DNA from 2 places in the Agrobacterium larrymoorei genome. Region 1 is predicted to be linked to the other one. Evidence: riboswitches for the same ligand, from Rfam matches in the RefSeq annotation. Region 1 holds a riboswitch; the other holds the start of a gene.
What was found. A riboswitch is a leader RNA that binds a small molecule or an ion and turns the genes downstream of it on or off. The one in region 1 is predicted to bind cobalamin.

Region 1 (8,043 bases):
GGAGCCAAGATGCACATCGGAGATGAACAGGGTTCTGAAGTGTTTGGTTTCGATTTGCCCGGCCATGGATTCGTCCCCTCGTCTCAAGAAAGGCGTTTAGAAACTTTTCACTGCTTGCAAAACCAGACTCGTGTTTCAGCAAGATGACAAAGCGCCTTTTCGGTGACGCAAGCTTCGTTTTTCCGGTATAGCGAATGTACCGCTTTTGCATGGCGAGAGCGAAATAAACGGCTGTACGCCTTGGCCGTTTGTTGTATGCAAAGGCCTCGAAGAAACTTGAAATAAAGCGGTGATAAGATGAGTTCTCAGGACAAGGGCAATCCACAAAACAAAAACGCCAATGCGGATCTGGAAGAACAGGCGCTTTTCTATCACCGCTATCCGCGCCCCGGTAAGCTCGAAATCCAGGCCTCCAAGCCGCTCGGAAACCAGCGCGATCTGGCGCTTGCCTATTCACCCGGCGTCGCAGCTCCTTGCCTCGCGATCCACGAAAACCCGGAGACAGCCGCCGAATATACGGCGCGCGCCAACCTCGTCGCGGTCATTTCTAACGGTACCGCCGTTCTCGGTCTCGGCAATATCGGCCCACTCGCTTCCAAGCCGGTAATGGAAGGCAAGGCCGTTCTCTTCAAGAAATTCGCCGGTATCGATGTCTTTGACATCGAAATCGACGCCCCCGGCATCAATGATATGGTGTCCACCATTTCCGCGCTCGAACCAACCTTCGGCGGCATCAACCTTGAAGATATCAAGGCGCCCGAATGTTTCGAGGTGGAGCGCCAGCTACGCGAAAAGATGAACATTCCGGTGTTCCATGACGATCAGCACGGCACAGCCATCATCGTTGCCGCTGCCGTTACCAACGCGCTGGAGCTTGCCGGAAAATCGCTTTCCAGCGTCAAGATCGTTACCTCCGGTGCCGGTGCAGCTGCCCTCGCCTGCCTTAACTTGCTGGTGGAAATGGGCGCAAAGCGCGAGAACATCTGGGTCCATGATATTGAAGGCCTCGTCTATGATGGCCGCAATACGCTGATGGACGAGTGGAAGGAAATCTACGCGCAGAAGACGGACAAGCGCACGCTTGCCGAATCCATCGATGGCGCAGATGTTTTCCTTGGCCTGTCCGCCGCTGGCGTTCTGAAGCCTGAGCTTCTGGCGCAGATGGCCGAAAAGCCGCTCATTCTGGCGCTTGCCAACCCAACGCCTGAGATCATGCCGGAAGTGGCCCGCGCCGCCCGCCCGGATGCGATGATCTGCACCGGTCGTTCGGACTTCCCGAACCAGGTGAACAACGTTCTCTGCTTCCCTTATATCTTCCGCGGTGCGCTGGATTGCGGCGCAACCAGCATCAACGAAGAAATGAAGATGGCTGCCGTTCAGGCGATTGCGGAACTGGCGCGCGAAGAAGTGTCCGAAGTCGCGGCCAGAGCCTATAGCGGCGATACCCCGGTCTTCGGCCCGAATTACCTCATCCCCTCGCCCTTCGATCCGCGCCTCATTCTGCGCATCGCGCCAGCCGTTGCCCGTGCTGCTGCGGCAAGCGGTGTGGCCGCGCGTCCGATCACGGATTTCGATGCCTATCTCGACCAGCTGAACCGCTTCGTCTGGCGCTCCGGCTTCATCATGAAGCCGATCTTCAACATGGCGAAGACGGCTGAAAAGAAGCGGATCATCTTTGCAGAAGGCGAAGACGAGCGCGTGCTGCGCGCAGCACAGGTTCTGCTGGAAGAAGGCACCGGCATCCCGATCCTCATCGGTCGTCCGCAGATCATCGAAACGCGCCTGAAGCGCTTCGGCCTGCGCATTCGCCCGCATACGGATTTTGCCGTGGTGAACCCGGAAGACGATCCGCGTTACCGTGAATATGTGGACGATTACTTCGCGCTGGTTGGCCGTGCCGGTATCAACCCGGAAGCCGCCCGTACAATCGTTCGTACCAACACCACCGTCATCGGTGCGCTTTCCGTCAAGCGCGGAGAAGCGGATGCGCTGATCTGCGGTCTGGAAGGACGTTTCGACCGCCACCTGCGCGATGTAAACCAGATCATCGGCAAGCGCGAAGGCTCGCAGTCGTTTGCGGGCCTCAGCCTGCTCATCACGCAGCGCGGCGCGCTGTTCCTGACCGATACATTCGTCAATTACGAGCCGACCTCGGAAGAAGTTGCCGAAATGGCGATCCTTGCTGCCAAGGAAATCAAGCGCTTCGGCATCACGCCGAAGATTGCGCTGGCCAGCCATTCGAATTTCGGCTCGCGCGATTCCGAAAGCGCTCGCAAGATGCGCCGGGCGCTTCAAATCGTGCGTAATGCCGCGCCGGAACTCGAAATCGATGGTGAAATGCAGGGTGGTTCTGCGCTGTCGGAAATTCTGCGCAAGCGCGCCATGCCGAACAGCGCGCTGTCTGGTGAAGCCAACCTTCTGGTCTTCCCGAACCTCGATGCGGCCAATATCTCGCTCGGCGTCGTTCGCACCATGACGGAAGGTCTGCATGTCGGCCCGATCCTGCTCGGTACGGCTCTGCCCGCGCACATCCTGTCGCCCACCGTCACCTCGCGTGGCGTGGTCAACATGGCGGCGCTGGCCGTGGTGCAGGCGTCCCAGCCTTCCGAATAAGCCCATCGCCGTGTTCGGCGCTTGCGTAATTTCGGATTAACGCAATTTTGAACTGGCTGTTGCCGCAATGCGGCACGGCCCTATGCTATCCTGAACTTATAAACGCCATTCGCGTTTGTGATTAATGTTCACTCAGAGGATAGAGCCGCATGTGGCAGGCTTGCAGAAACGGATCGGACCATTGACCCCGCGCCGCAGCCTAATGATCGGTTCGATAATCGCTGTTCTTCTGGCTGCGCCGATTTCCGCGCAGGCCAACAATATTTGCGATTCCCTCCGGGCCGAGCTTCGCCAGCCCAGCACCGTCATCGGCAACACGGCGCAGGTTCGCCAGTTCGCCAGTGCGCTTACGCAGCAGAATATCATCGTGCGCCGGATCAAGAACGATCTTCGCCGCTATGGCTGCTCCTCAGGCAGTATCGTCGTTTACGGCAATCCCAATGCGCAGCTCTGCGGCGAAATCGGTGATGCACTGGCGCAGGCCGAGGCAGAGCGTGACATGATCGCCGAAGACCGTGACCGGATGCTGGCCATGCAGCGCAACAACCAGTCGGACGATCACCGGGAAAGGATCATGGCGGCGCTGGATGCCGAAGGCTGCTTCGATGAAGGCTCCCCGGATTATGCATCCGCCGATCCTTATCGAAACCCGGAAACGCGCGGCTACACCGACCCATTCAACGACCCGAGACCAGAAGAACGGGGCGATTATTCACCGACACCGGATATGCCGATGCAGGGCGGTTTGAGAACGCTGTGCGTGCGAACCTGCGACGGCGCTTTCTTCCCGATTTCTTCCAATGCCACACCGCTGGATTTCCGCGCGCAGGCAGCGCAATGCGCGCGCATGTGTCCGGGTACCGAAACGGAACTCTTCTACCACGCCATGGAGGGACAGGAGAGTTCGGACATGGTTTCGGCAAAAACCGGCAAGCCCTACACGTCCATGCCGACGGCTTTCGCCTATCGCAATGGCTCTGCCACCAACCGGTCCTCCTCATGCAGCTGCAACATGGCCGCTTACCATGATGAAATGAAGACGCAGGAACAGCAGGCCAGCGCACCGCAATCCACGCCCTATTCCGGCATCACGCAAATTCCATCACCGCAAGGTGACAAGGCTTCCAAGCCGCCGGAAACGAAGACGGAAGCCAAGGCGGAGCCGGTGCCTGACCGGGAATACGACCCGAAGAGCAGCCACGTCCGCGTTGTCGGGCCGCAATTCCTGCCTGAAGAGACCAGCCGGATCGATCTTAAGAATCCGGCTTTGAAAGGCACGCAGCCGCAGCAGGATCAGGCGCAGTAATCTAGCGACACCCTGTTTCGCCCCAGCGACCATTGAAAAGCAGCTCGTCCAGCGGCAGACGCTGTCGCCAGCCTTTTACCGCCAGCTCCGGCTCGGCATAAAGCTGCTCGACGCGCCCGATGCAAAGCCATGCAACGATTTCGATGTGCTGCGGAATGCCGAGTATTCTGCGAATATCCGCATCGTGAAAAATGCTGACCCAGCCCACGCCGATGCCCTCCGCCCGCGCGGCGAGCCAAAGATTTTGCACGGCACAGACGGTGGAATAAACATCCATGCGCGGATTATGGGTTCGCCCCAGCACCACGTCACCACCGCGCGTGGGATCACAGGTCACGCAAATCGACAGCGGCGCCTTGCGAATGCCTTCCAGCTTCAGGCTTCGATAAAGCGCCTGTTTTTCATCGGAAAACATGGCGCTGGCCTCGTCATTGGCACGAGAGAAGGCACGCCAGACCTCCTCTTTCGTTGCCGCATCGCTGACCAGTGTGAAATTCCACGGCTGCATGAAGCCAACCGAGGGTGCTGCGTGCGCAGCTTCGAGCAGCCTGCGAACCAACACATCCGGCAAAGGATCGGGCAAAAACTGGTCCCTTACATCGCGTCGCGTCTCGATGGCGTGGTAAACCGCAGCCTTGTCGTCATCGGAAAATTCACAAACCGGCACCAGCTTGTGCCGCATAGCATCAGACCGCATCGTCAATCCCCAACAATGCCGAGAAAGCTCCTTGCCATGCCTCGTAAGAGCACCAGGCAAACAGCATTTCTCAAAACCTTCCGCCGTCCACGCGGGTCGGTCTATCTCGTCAGGCCGGTCTTCTGACTTGGCTTCATCTGCCCGCTGCCGCCTTCCCGAAAACTCAGTGGCTCATGGCAACAGGCATCCGCCTCACAGCGTTGGGCACGTCGCGGTCTCTCACCGCATTCCCGATTCTCCCGCTAGAAGCAGGCACCTGACGGGGAAGCTATGGGGAAATTTACGCAATGGCGCAAGCGCCGCTGCATCATTCGGCAGGGAAATACCGGACATAAGCAAACTCATCACCATACGGTGACCAGTTGGGAGAATTCATCGTGCCCTGCCCGCCGAACAGATCGAACAGCGTTTCAACATTGCTCCCATCCGGGTCCATCAACCGCACACGCACATCGAGATCGCGAGGGTGATCGAAAACGTCGCTGTCATAGGAAATGAAGACCACCTTGTCTCCTTTCGGAGACGGATGAGGAAACCAGTCACCATACGCACTGTCGGTGATCCGCTCTACGTCGGAGCCGTCCGGCCTGACCCGCCAAATCTGCATCTGCCCCGTGCGGCTGGAATTGAAATAGATCCACGCGCCATCCGGCGAATAATCCGGCCCGTCATTCCGGCCTTCGCCATGCGTGAGCAGCGTCTCGGTGCCGGTCTCGACATCCATGGCGTAGATATCGAAAACCTGATCGCGGATACCGCAATAGGCAAAGCTTTTGCCATCCGGCGCCCAGCCATGCCAATAGGATGGCAGGTTTTTCGTCATCAATCGTGGAGCGCCGCCGGACGACGGCAGAAGATAAATCGCGCTTTTGCCGAACTCAACCTTATCCGAAATCGCATAGAGCGAACCATCCGGCGAAATACCGTGATCATTGTTGCACTCGGTCGCAAAGCCGGTATCGACTTTCTCGGCTTTCGTGTCTCCATCCAGCGACAGCCGATAAAGCAGGCCACCGCTGTTCAACAACAGATATCGCCCATCCGGCGACCAATTGGGCGCTTCGAACAGTGCACTCGTTTGCCAAACGACCCGGTTCTGGCGCGTGCGGATGTCATAGATCTCGATGGAACTGCGCATTCTTCCTCCCTGCACACGCCAGTCGAATACCCGCGATCACCTGTCGCGGAAGCGATTGGTGATCGGGTAGCGCCGGTCGCGACCGAAATTCTTCTTGGTGATCTTCACGCCCGGCGCGGACTGGCGGCGCTTGTATTCCGCAAGATAAAGCAGATGCTCGATACGGTGGACCGTCGCGACATCGTGGCCGCGGGCAACGATCTCATCCACCGACATTTCCTGCTCCACGAGGCATTCCAGAATATCGTCCAGCACCGGATAAGGCGGTAGCGAATCCTGGTCGGTCTGGTTCGGACGCAGTTCTGCCGAAGGTGCCTTGGAGAGGATGTTTTCGGGAATGACCTCACCGGAAGGTCCCAAAGTATCCGGCGGCACATGCGCGTTGCGCCATCTGGAAATGGCGTAGACCTGCATCTTGTAGAGGTCTTTGATCGGATTGAAGCCGCCATTCATGTCGCCATAAAGCGTGGCGTAACCTACCGACATCTCGGACTTGTTGCCGGTCGTAACCACCATGGAGCCGAACTTGTTGGAAACGGCCATGAGGATCGTGCCGCGCGCGCGGCTCTGAAGATTTTCCTCGGTGATGCCTTCTTCCGTCCCCTCGAACAGATCGGCCAGCGCTGACATGAAACCGTCCACGGGTTCGGCAATCGGCACGATATCGTAGCGGCAACCCAGCGCCTTGGCGCAATCTGCCGCGTCTTTCAGCGATTCCTCCGAAGTATAGCGATACGGCAGCATGATGCAGCGCACACGCTCCTCGCCCAGCGCATCCACCGCAATCGCAGCGCAGATGGCCGAATCGATACCGCCGGAAAGACCGAGCACAACGCTCTTGAAGCCGTTTTTGTTGACGTAATCGCGGAAACCCAGAACGCAGGCGCGATAATCGGCCTCTTCCCCTTCCGGTATGTGCGAAACCGGGCCTTGCGCGCAGTGCCATCCGCGCTCTGTGCGTTTCCAGTCGGTCACGGCCAGCGTCGGTTCGAACTGGCTCATCTGGAAAGCCAATGTCTTGTCCGCATTGAAGCCGAAGCTTGCGCCATCGAAGACGAGCTCATCCTGCCCGCCAAGCTGGTTTGCGAAAATCAGTGGCAGTCCGCTTTCGATCACCTGACGCAGAGCTACCTGATGGCGAACATCGACCTTGCCGCGATAGTAGGGCGAACCATTCGGCACCAGCAGCATTTCGGCACCGGCTTCGGCAAGCGTCTCGCACACGCCGAGATCGTTCCAGATTTCTTCGCAGATCGGAATACCGATGCGAACACCCCTGAAATTATAGGGGCCTGAGATGGAGCCTTCGCTGAAAACACGCTTCTCATCGAACTCGCCGTAATTTGGCAGATCCACCTTATCGCGCAGCGCGATGATCTTGCCGCCATCCAGCAAAGCCACCGAGTTGTGACGCCCCACCTCTCCCTGTCGCGGGAACCCGATGATTACGCCCGGCCCGCCATCCACCGTGTCGGCGGCCAGATCCTCGACCGCTTTCAGGCAGGATTTGAGGAAAGCGGGTTTCAGAACCAGATCTTCCGGCGGGTAGCCGGAGATGAAAAGTTCGGTCAGAAGAAGCAGATCGGCACCCTGAGATGCCGCGTCCGCTCTCGCCTCTCGCGCCTTGGCAAGGTTGCCTGCAACATCGCCAACGGTTGGGTTGAATTGCCCAATGGCAATCCGCAAGATCTGGGGAATGGTGTCTGCTGTGCTCATGCCTTCCTCATTATAGCGCCGCGCCACGCTGCGCAACGCGCAGGACAAAAACTGTTCTGAAACAACGTCTAGTCAAGAAAATTTCGAACAAGCCAATGGCGATTATGCCGCTCACGCGATGGTTATCGTGAAGGCTTGTGAATTTTGCCTAGTTCATGTCGCGTTCACCGCGCTTATGTGACAGTTAGATGACACATTCATGACAGGCGATTCACCGCCCGTTCCCAGACTGCCGGAGTAATACAGTGACGAATTCGGTGCCCAAAACAACGGTTGCCGAAAGGATGAAGCTCGTCCTTTCAAAACCGTGGACATGGTCCCCCAACCAGCTTGCGAATGATCTTTATCCCTTCGTCAACCTCACTCTGGCCGCCATACTGCTCATCGTCTGCATGGAATGGATTGCGCGCGGCACGCTGCATGATGTCGGCGCTTTCCTGACCTCGCCCACCCGTCCGGGCCTGACGACCATCGCCGCCCTCGTGCTGGGGCTGATGGCGCTCGATGCGCTCTTCGGGCGTTATTATCAGTCGCTTCTGCTTGCCGTTCCGCTGTTGATAATGCCTGCATTCA
Region 2 (8,043 bases), 510 kb from region 1:
CCGCCAAGCCACTGGGCCAATTTAGGCGAGCCGGATCTGGCCAATGGCGAAACGCTGTTCTGGGCGGGCGGCTGCGCAAGCTGTCACGCCGCACCGGATGCAACGGGCGATGCGCTGAAGACGCTTGCGGGCGGGCAGGCTCTGCCAAGCCCCTTCGGCACCTTCCACATGCCTAATATCTCGCCTGATCCAAACCACGGGATCGGAGGCTGGACGGTCGCCGAATTCGGCGATGCCATGACCCGGGGTGTGGGCAAAAACGGTGAGCATCTCTACCCGTCCTTCCCCTATAATTCCTACGCACGGATGACGCCGCAGGATATCAACGATCTCTTCGGCTATCTGAAAACCTTGCCCGCAAGCACCAATGATGCGCCGGGCCATGATCTGCCATTCCCCTTCAACATGCGCCTCACGCTCGGCGGCTGGAAGTTCCTCTATTTCGACAAGGGCCAGCCGCGCGTGGAGCTGGCCAATGCCGATACGGAAGTGGCGCGCGGTCAGTATCTGGTGGAAGGCCCCGGCCATTGCGGCGAGTGCCACACGCCGCGCGATATGCTGGGCGGCTTCGTGAAGGACAAGTGGCTGGCTGGCGGCCCGAACCCGGAAGGTGAGGGCACCATTCCCGATATCACCCCCGGCTCGAAGGCCATCGGCTCCTGGACCAAAGAAGACATCGCCAACTACCTCGAAACCGGCTTTACGCCGGAATTCGATAGCGCGGGCGGCTCCATGGTAAAAGTCCAGCAGAACATGGCACGGCGGACGGCAGAAGACCGCAATGCGATTGCGGCCTATCTCAAGGCTGTGCCATCGCGCTGATCTTTATCGTTGCTTGTCCCGCGATAGCGATCCGTCCGCTTAATCCTGTTCGAGTTGTCATTGCGGGGGGTTCTGTCTCGCCGCCCTGATCTGCTTTGGACAAAATCAGGGCATTTTATAAAATGCGGTGAATCCACAAGTAGAGGTGTGACACTAATAATTCGGATTTTTTGTGATTATTGCTTATTTTAAGTTGTATTTGGAGTATTGAGCAGGAAAACTACATTTTTATATTATATTAATTTATGCTTTAAAACTATATTAGATAATTTTTACTTTGTTTACTTGTTATGGCTAATAAAGGTTTGCCTCATGACGAGAGCCCACGCACGACCGGAACCTTAGGACAGCTTCAGTCCGGCAGGCGTCTTCTGCAACGTGCCTTCCGTTAGACCCAGGGATTTCTCCCATGAAACGTCCGAATATAAAAACCTTGCTGATTTCCATTTTAGTCGTGATTGCGGGTGCGTGCGCCATCTTTGGCTATATCGCATTGACGGGCCTGTCGCGTACGAACGAAGCAACGAAAGAAATTGCCACCAACTGGTTGCCCAGCATCAGAACGGCCAATGCCATAAACACCGCCGCGGGCGATTTTCGTATCGCCGAGGGCGCGCACGTCATGTCGACGGACGCGAAAGAAATGCAGAGTGCGGAAAGCGATATCGGCATCGCCGATCGCAAAATCGAAGAACTGCGTGAGACATATCAGCGTCTGATTTCTTCCGATGAAGAACGCAAGCTTTACGCTACTTTCTCAGATCAGTGGAAAAGCTACAAGGCGCTGCATGACAAGCTGATGGTGCTTTCACGCGCCAACAACACCGAAGAAGCATCGGCTTTCTACAAAACACAGATGCGCAGTGTTTATGATGCCGTCGGCACTCAGCTCGATCAGATCATCGCGCTCAACAATTCCGGCTCTGATTCCAGCTACGCCTTGAGTGCCGCTGCTTACGACACGACTTTCACCATTGCCACGTTGACGCTTGGCTTTGTGGCGCTGATCGTCGTTGCGTCCGTTGGCTTCGTTCTGCAGGGCGTAACAAAGCCCATCAGTCAAATCACCGGCTCGATGAAGCGGCTTGCCGAGGGCGATGCGGCTTCCGCCATTCCCTATTCTGGCCGCGCTGACGAGATTGGCGAAATGGCTGGCGCGGTTGAAATCTTCCGTCAGGCAGCACTCACCAACAGGCGCCTGGAAACGGAGGCCGAGGAAAACCGTAACCGTGCCGAAGCCGACCGGATTGCAACGCAGGAAAAAGCAGAGGCCGACGCGGCAGAACGCTTGCGCATTGCCACATCCGGCCTTGCTGCCGGGCTGAAGCGGCTTGCGGAAGGGGATCTCGCCTTCCAGCTCAACGAAGCTTTCGCACCGGATTTCGAAGCGTTGCGGCATGATTTCAACCAGTCCGTCCGCCAGCTTGGGGATACGCTGAAGGACATCTCGCAGTCGATTTCAACGATGGACGATGGCACGCGGGAAATTGCAGCCGGTGCGGACGATTTGTCCCGCCGGACCGAACAGCAGGCCGCCTCGCTGGAAGAAACCGCAGCGGCTCTCGACCAGATCGTTGCCAATGTCAGCAATTCCTCCAAACGCACGGAAGAAGCGCGAAGCGTTACGAGCCAGGCCAACAGCTCTGCTGTCAAGTCCGCACAGGTCGTTTCACAGGCAGAAGAAGCGATGCGCAAGATCGAGCAGTCTTCGCAGCAGATTTCCAATATCATCGGCGTCATAGATGAGATTGCCTTCCAGACCAACTTGCTGGCGCTGAACGCTGGCGTGGAAGCCGCCCGTGCTGGTGAGGCTGGAAAAGGCTTTGCTGTCGTGGCACAGGAAGTGCGGGAACTCGCTCAGCGTTCCGCTCAGGCAGCCAAGGAAATCAAAAGCTTGATCCAGAACTCCTCTACCGAGGTGGAAAGCGGCGTGCGGTTGGTGCGCGATACTGGCGATGCCCTGAAGACCATCGGTGCCTTTATCGTTGAAGTGAACGGCCATATGGAATCCATCGCCATTTCGGCGCGGGAGCAATCCACAGGGCTTGTGGAAATCAACACCGCCGTCAACGCCATGGACCAGACGACCCAGCAGAATGCAGCCATGGTGGAACAATCCACCGCCGCCTCCAGCACCCTTGCGCAGGAGGCTGCAAAGCTTCGCTCCCTGGTAGAACGGTTCCAGTTGGAAGACGGGGGCACGGGCCGGGCTTCGGCACAGGCCTCTGCCCTGCGCCAAACGGCTGCTGCCATGTCTCGCCCTCAACCAGCCGCATCGCTGAAGACCGCCAATAGTGGCTGGCAATCCTTCTGATGGTTGAGCGTTTCCATTCAATGTGGAAACGCTCACGTTACGCCTGATACCGAAAATCGGGTCAAGCGTGATGACGAGAATTGACTCTCCACAACCACTGCCTGATAACAGACGTGTGATGGTCTTTCCGGGTTCGCCCGGAAAGTGAAAAGGGAATACGATAGGAGCGAGCATTCGCTCTCATTCGTGGCTGCCCCCGCAACTGTGAGCGGAGAGCCTGAAAACAATGACCACTGATCCGGCAAACCCGGATCGGGAAGGTGTTTTCAAGGTGACGACCCGTGAGCCAGGAGACCTGCCATCGCTGTAAGTGTCGTCAATGCCGGCGGGGTGTCCGGAAGAGCACGGTTGGCAGGTCGGCTCTATCCGCCCTGAGAACCCTGTTTATCTTTTCCCCGTGGTGAATGTTGAAAGCGCGCGCGCTGCGCCATGCAGGCCGCCGCTCAAAGGAGAGGGTCACTATGTCTATCCATCAAAATACGGCCTCAAGCGCCATTTCCACCAGCACATCCAAGATATTGCAGGGCTTAAGCGCTATTGCGCTTGGCCTGTTCATCGTCGGTTTCGTTGGCTTCTCGCATGTGGAAGCCATGCACAATGCGGCGCATGATACGCGCCACGCCAACGCCTTCCCGTGCCATTGAGGGGGAGGGGAACCATGCCGTTTTTCAGAAACATCGTCTTTACTGCCGTGCTTGTCGGGCTGATTGCGGGCCTTGCGACGAGCGCCATGCAGGCCATCGGCACCACACCGCTCATCCTTCAGGCGGAAACATTCGAGAGCGCCGGTGGTGATGCCGGGCACACCCATGCGGCTGGCACGCCCGCGGACCACCACCATGACGAGGAAGCCTGGGCACCTGCCGATGGTTTCGAGCGTAACGCCTATACGATTGCCGCCAACGTCTTGACCGCAATCGGTTATGCGCTGGTGCTGACCGGGCTGATCTCGCTGCGCGGTGCGCAGGGCGGCTGGCGCGAAGGGCTGTTCTGGGGGCTTTCCGGCTTTGCAGCCGTGATGCTGGCACCCATGATCGGCCTTCCGCCTGAATTGCCGGGCAGCCCGGCTGCCGATCTCAACGCCCGTCAAATCTGGTGGCTCGCAACCGTTGCAGCAACGGCAGGCGGCATCGCGCTGCTTGCCTTCCGGCGCACGGAGCCATGGGCCATCCTGCTTGCGGTCCTGCTCATCGTCGCGCCGCACATCGTCGGCGCACCCCTGCCGCCTGAGGGGGAACATGCGCTGGCGCCCCTGCCGCTCGAACGCCGCTTCGTCGTCGTCGCAACGGTTACCAGCTTCGTCTTCTGGCTGATCCTCGGTTCGCTCAGCGGTCTGTTCCTCAAGCGCTTCGAATTGGTCAAGTGAAATGATAGAGGGCGAGGGGAGCGCAGCCGAGTGGAGCGATGAGCTCGATTGTCTGCGTTTCCCCGTCCCCGGCCATGGCGCAGCCTGCGCCATGCACCGCCTGGCCTTCAAGGCGCTTCTGCCGGAAACGCCGTCGAAAGAGCGTTGCCTGGATTATTTTCATGGAAATCAAGCATCATTCCTCGCTGCTGCGCGCAGCAAGATCGACCTGATGAACATCCCAAAGAACCACAGCCTGCACATCAACAGCCGTGATGTGCGGCGAGCCAGTTCGGCAGAAAGCGCGAAAGGACCAGCGCGCCGCTGCCGTGTTCTGGATCGTTAAGGCTTGAGATGCTCGGCGGAAAACACCGAAATCTCCGCTTCGGCTTCCGGCCCCCACAGGTCCAGCGCCTTCAGGACTTCGGCAGCAAACGTGACCGGAGAATTCCCCGGCGCGGTAACGATACCCTTGTCGCTGACGGCCTGTGGCTGGTCGCGATAAAGCCCGGCACCCTCGTACATCTCGTATCGCTGATGCGAGGCGAGCGAGTTGCCGGTATGTGCCGCATGGTTCAGGACGCCCGTTCCCGCAAGCGCGCTCGCCGCCGCACAAATACCCGCCACAACGCGGTCCTGCGCGCGAAACCGATGGACCAGATCGGTAAAATCGGGCGCAGCACCTTTTTCCCAGCTCAATCCGCCGGGAATGACGAGCGCATCGATATCGTCGGGGTCGAGCGCTTCATAGGCCGTGTCCGGCATCACCTTCAGCCCACCCATGGACGTCAAGGGCTTGCCATCGGGCGATGCAGTGACGATCTCCACGCCCAGATAACCGCGTGCGGCGGCAGCCAGCAGAGCGGGCTCCCAGTCGGCAAATTCCTCTGTCAGCGCTATGGCGATACGCGTCATGTCATCCTCCGAACGTCTGTGCGTGTCTCAGGAAAGCGCCTGCATGAAGCGCATGCCGGTGACCGGGCGCGGTACGAAATCCATGTTTTCGTAGAACTTATGTGCGGCGAAATTGCCGGTGGCAGCACCAACGGACAGGAAATCACAGCCGCAACGCTTCGCCACGTCACGCGCACGGGAAACCAGATGCTGGCCAGTGCCGTGGCCGCGATGCCCATCCCGCACGAAGAGGTGATGCAGTTCCATACCGCGACGACCTTCCTGCGCACGGTAGAGCGGCACGAGGATCGCGTAGCCGATCAACTCGCCATCGGCTTCTGCAACAAGTGCTGTGATCCAGGGGATTTGCGCGAAGAGATCACGCTCCAGCTTTTCCGGCGTAATCGCCGCCGCATCACCATGATGAGCCGCCAAAAGCGTGATCATCTCGTTGAGTTCAGGCAGATCGGTCTTGCGCGCACCACGAATGGTCACGACGGGCGGTCTCGGTAAGGTCAGAAGGCTGTCTTCGGTCATTTCTGCGGTCCTTCGGGTTCTGGTCTTTTGCCGTCAGGACGTTTGAAAACAACAAAGCCGCCTGACGGCGGCTTGTTGACAAACTGATCTGTCGAGCCGCCCTTAAAGGAAGGCCCAAAAATACGTGCAGGAAATGGGTGCGCGTTCGTTGATCATGCGAGAGTGATGCGCTCGAATCGTAATCGTGTCAAGGCCGGATTTCTGGTTTGCACCAATTGCGGTTTTTGTGCCTATTTTACGTTTGTGTAATTGCGTCGGATATGGATTGGGAGGGGCTAACGCTAATGAACGATACTACCTTGAAATTTTACGAGGCAAACTCCGAGAAATATACGGCCGACAAAAATGCTCCCAATCCTAGATTGTTTACTTTTCTCAAACAGTGCAAACTAAATGGTAGGGTGCTCGAATTGGGTACAGGTCGTGGCGTTGATGCTGCAGTAATCATCAAGAACGACTTCAAACTAGATGCGACAGACGGCTCATCGGAACTTGCCGCCATCGCTTCACTTCGCATCGGGCAGCCTGTCAAGACGATGTTGTTCAACGAGCTGGATGCTAAAGATGTTTAAGACGGGGTTTACGCCTGCGCTTCCCTGACCCATGTGCCGCGACTACAACTCGGTGGGGTCATTACGAGAATTTACCGTGCGATGACTGAGAACGCTGTCGTTTGGGCTAGTTTTAAGGCGGGTAGCGAGGAGGGTTCAGATGCGCTGGGCCGCTACTATAACTATTTCCAGCAAGATCAGTTGATATCGCTTTGGCAGGCATCAACGCCTTGGCATAACATTGAGGTCGAGGCCTGGACAGACAGCGCATGTGACTCCAAGCAGACTGATTGGCTTGCTATCACAGCGATGAAATGAAGTCTGCTTCGGGTCAAAAACCGTCACATTCGTTCGGCTGGTTTGCGCCGATTTCGGATGTGAGCACCTTAATTTATCATAGCCAAAAAACATAGTTGCAGAGCATGAAGGCAGAACTCAAAAAATTTAATATGTTGGGAAGAGACGGAGAATGGTTTATCCCAGACAACACTGAATACTTCGGAGCTTTATTGGACCTCGTTATCGGCCCTCCGGATAGCAAAGGTGGAGATAATTTCTCTGCTGTTGTCTGCACACCATTATGGTTTGCTGATAACGTTTTAAATCCTAAGCCAGGTCACGAAACCCATGAGAGACATTCACATCCTCTTTTCGGTCGACATTATCTATTTGTACAATCTTACGACGAACGCGCTATTCGTGACGTTGTCGAATATTTCATTGCATCTCAAACTGCGGACAATTGGGACAGGCTTGCGACGCTTTTAAGCAGAGAACTCGCATGGGAGTTTGAGGACTACGTCGACGTTAAAGATTGAGGACTATAATCCGCCAAGGCCGAGGTTCGCCACTCAATTTGGATCGCTGCGACCTTCCGGCTCGTTGCCATCACTCCCATGAGCTCTGCCCTCAATGCTCATGCTTGCAAAGCCCGTGGTTCGACAATGCGCGGATGACATAGCAATCCTCGATGGAATGGCCGTCGCAATGGGAGACGATGCGTTCGAGTTCGTGCTCCAGCTTCTTCAGCTTGGCGATCTTTTCGCGCACCGTTGCCAGGTGATCGGCGGCGATGCGGTCGGCGCCTTCGCAAGGGAGTTCGCGGTGCTGGCTGAGCGCGATCAGTTCGCGGATGGCGTCGATGTTGAGGCCGAGGTCTCGGGCGTGGCGCACGAAGGCCAGCCGCTCGAGATCGGACTTCTCGTAGCGCCGCTGGTTACCCTCCGAGCGATCCGCTTCTTTCAGCAAACCCATCTGCTCATAGTAACGGATTGTCGGCACCTTCACGCCGGTTCGCCTGGAAAGATCACCGATGGAATACATGATGGCACCTCATAGCTATAGCTTATAGAGATATAGCTATGAGAAAGCGTGTAAACAATGGTGCGGCGTCAGCACCCGGGGTAATAGCGACCTATGCTGTTGAAGCTGCCCCATCTTCACCGTTGGTGGCATTATTAACGCCCAGTGCGCGCAGAATTGCCTGTTTGATTTCTTCTTCGATTGCGGCGCGCTCGTCAGGCTCGAGCTTGGCCAAATCCTCTTCCGTGATATTTTTCTCTCTGAGAATATTGGCGCGA

Region 2: it holds a riboswitch for cobalamin, as region 1 does, so the genes downstream of both, CFBP5473_RS11205 (CbtB domain-containing protein) here and bluB (5,6-dimethylbenzimidazole synthase) in region 1, are expected to answer to the same signal.

What each region holds. Positions count from the first base shown of each region.
Region 1 covers NZ_CP039691.1:1,795,490-1,803,532, forward strand. The annotation lists gene CFBP5473_RS08550 (UDP-2,3-diacylglucosamine diphosphatase) at 1-66, opposite strand, end outside; gene CFBP5473_RS08555 (NADP-dependent malic enzyme) at 298-2,613, shown strand; gene CFBP5473_RS08560 (DUF2865 domain-containing protein) at 2,795-3,919, shown strand; gene bluB (5,6-dimethylbenzimidazole synthase) at 3,921-4,601, opposite strand; cobalamin riboswitch at 4,712-4,891, opposite strand; gene CFBP5473_RS08570 (TolB family protein) at 4,924-5,754, opposite strand; gene CFBP5473_RS08575 (NAD+ synthase) at 5,791-7,470, opposite strand; gene CFBP5473_RS08580 (LTA synthase family protein) at 7,755-8,043, shown strand, end outside.
Region 2 covers NZ_CP039691.1:2,308,972-2,317,014, reverse strand. The annotation lists gene CFBP5473_RS11215 (cytochrome c) at 1-822, shown strand, start outside; gene CFBP5473_RS11210 (methyl-accepting chemotaxis protein) at 1,232-3,136, shown strand; cobalamin riboswitch at 3,239-3,453, shown strand; gene CFBP5473_RS11205 (CbtB domain-containing protein) at 3,598-3,780, shown strand; gene CFBP5473_RS11200 (CbtA family protein) at 3,795-4,502, shown strand; gene CFBP5473_RS11195 (hypothetical protein) at 4,504-4,827, shown strand; gene CFBP5473_RS11190 (type 1 glutamine amidotransferase family protein) at 4,824-5,396, opposite strand; gene CFBP5473_RS11185 (GNAT family N-acetyltransferase) at 5,424-5,912, opposite strand; gene CFBP5473_RS25340 (class I SAM-dependent methyltransferase) at 6,197-6,484, shown strand; gene CFBP5473_RS11175 (Imm8 family immunity protein) at 6,886-7,281, shown strand; gene CFBP5473_RS11170 (MerR family transcriptional regulator) at 7,373-7,786, opposite strand; gene CFBP5473_RS11165 (hypothetical protein) at 7,878-8,043, opposite strand, start outside.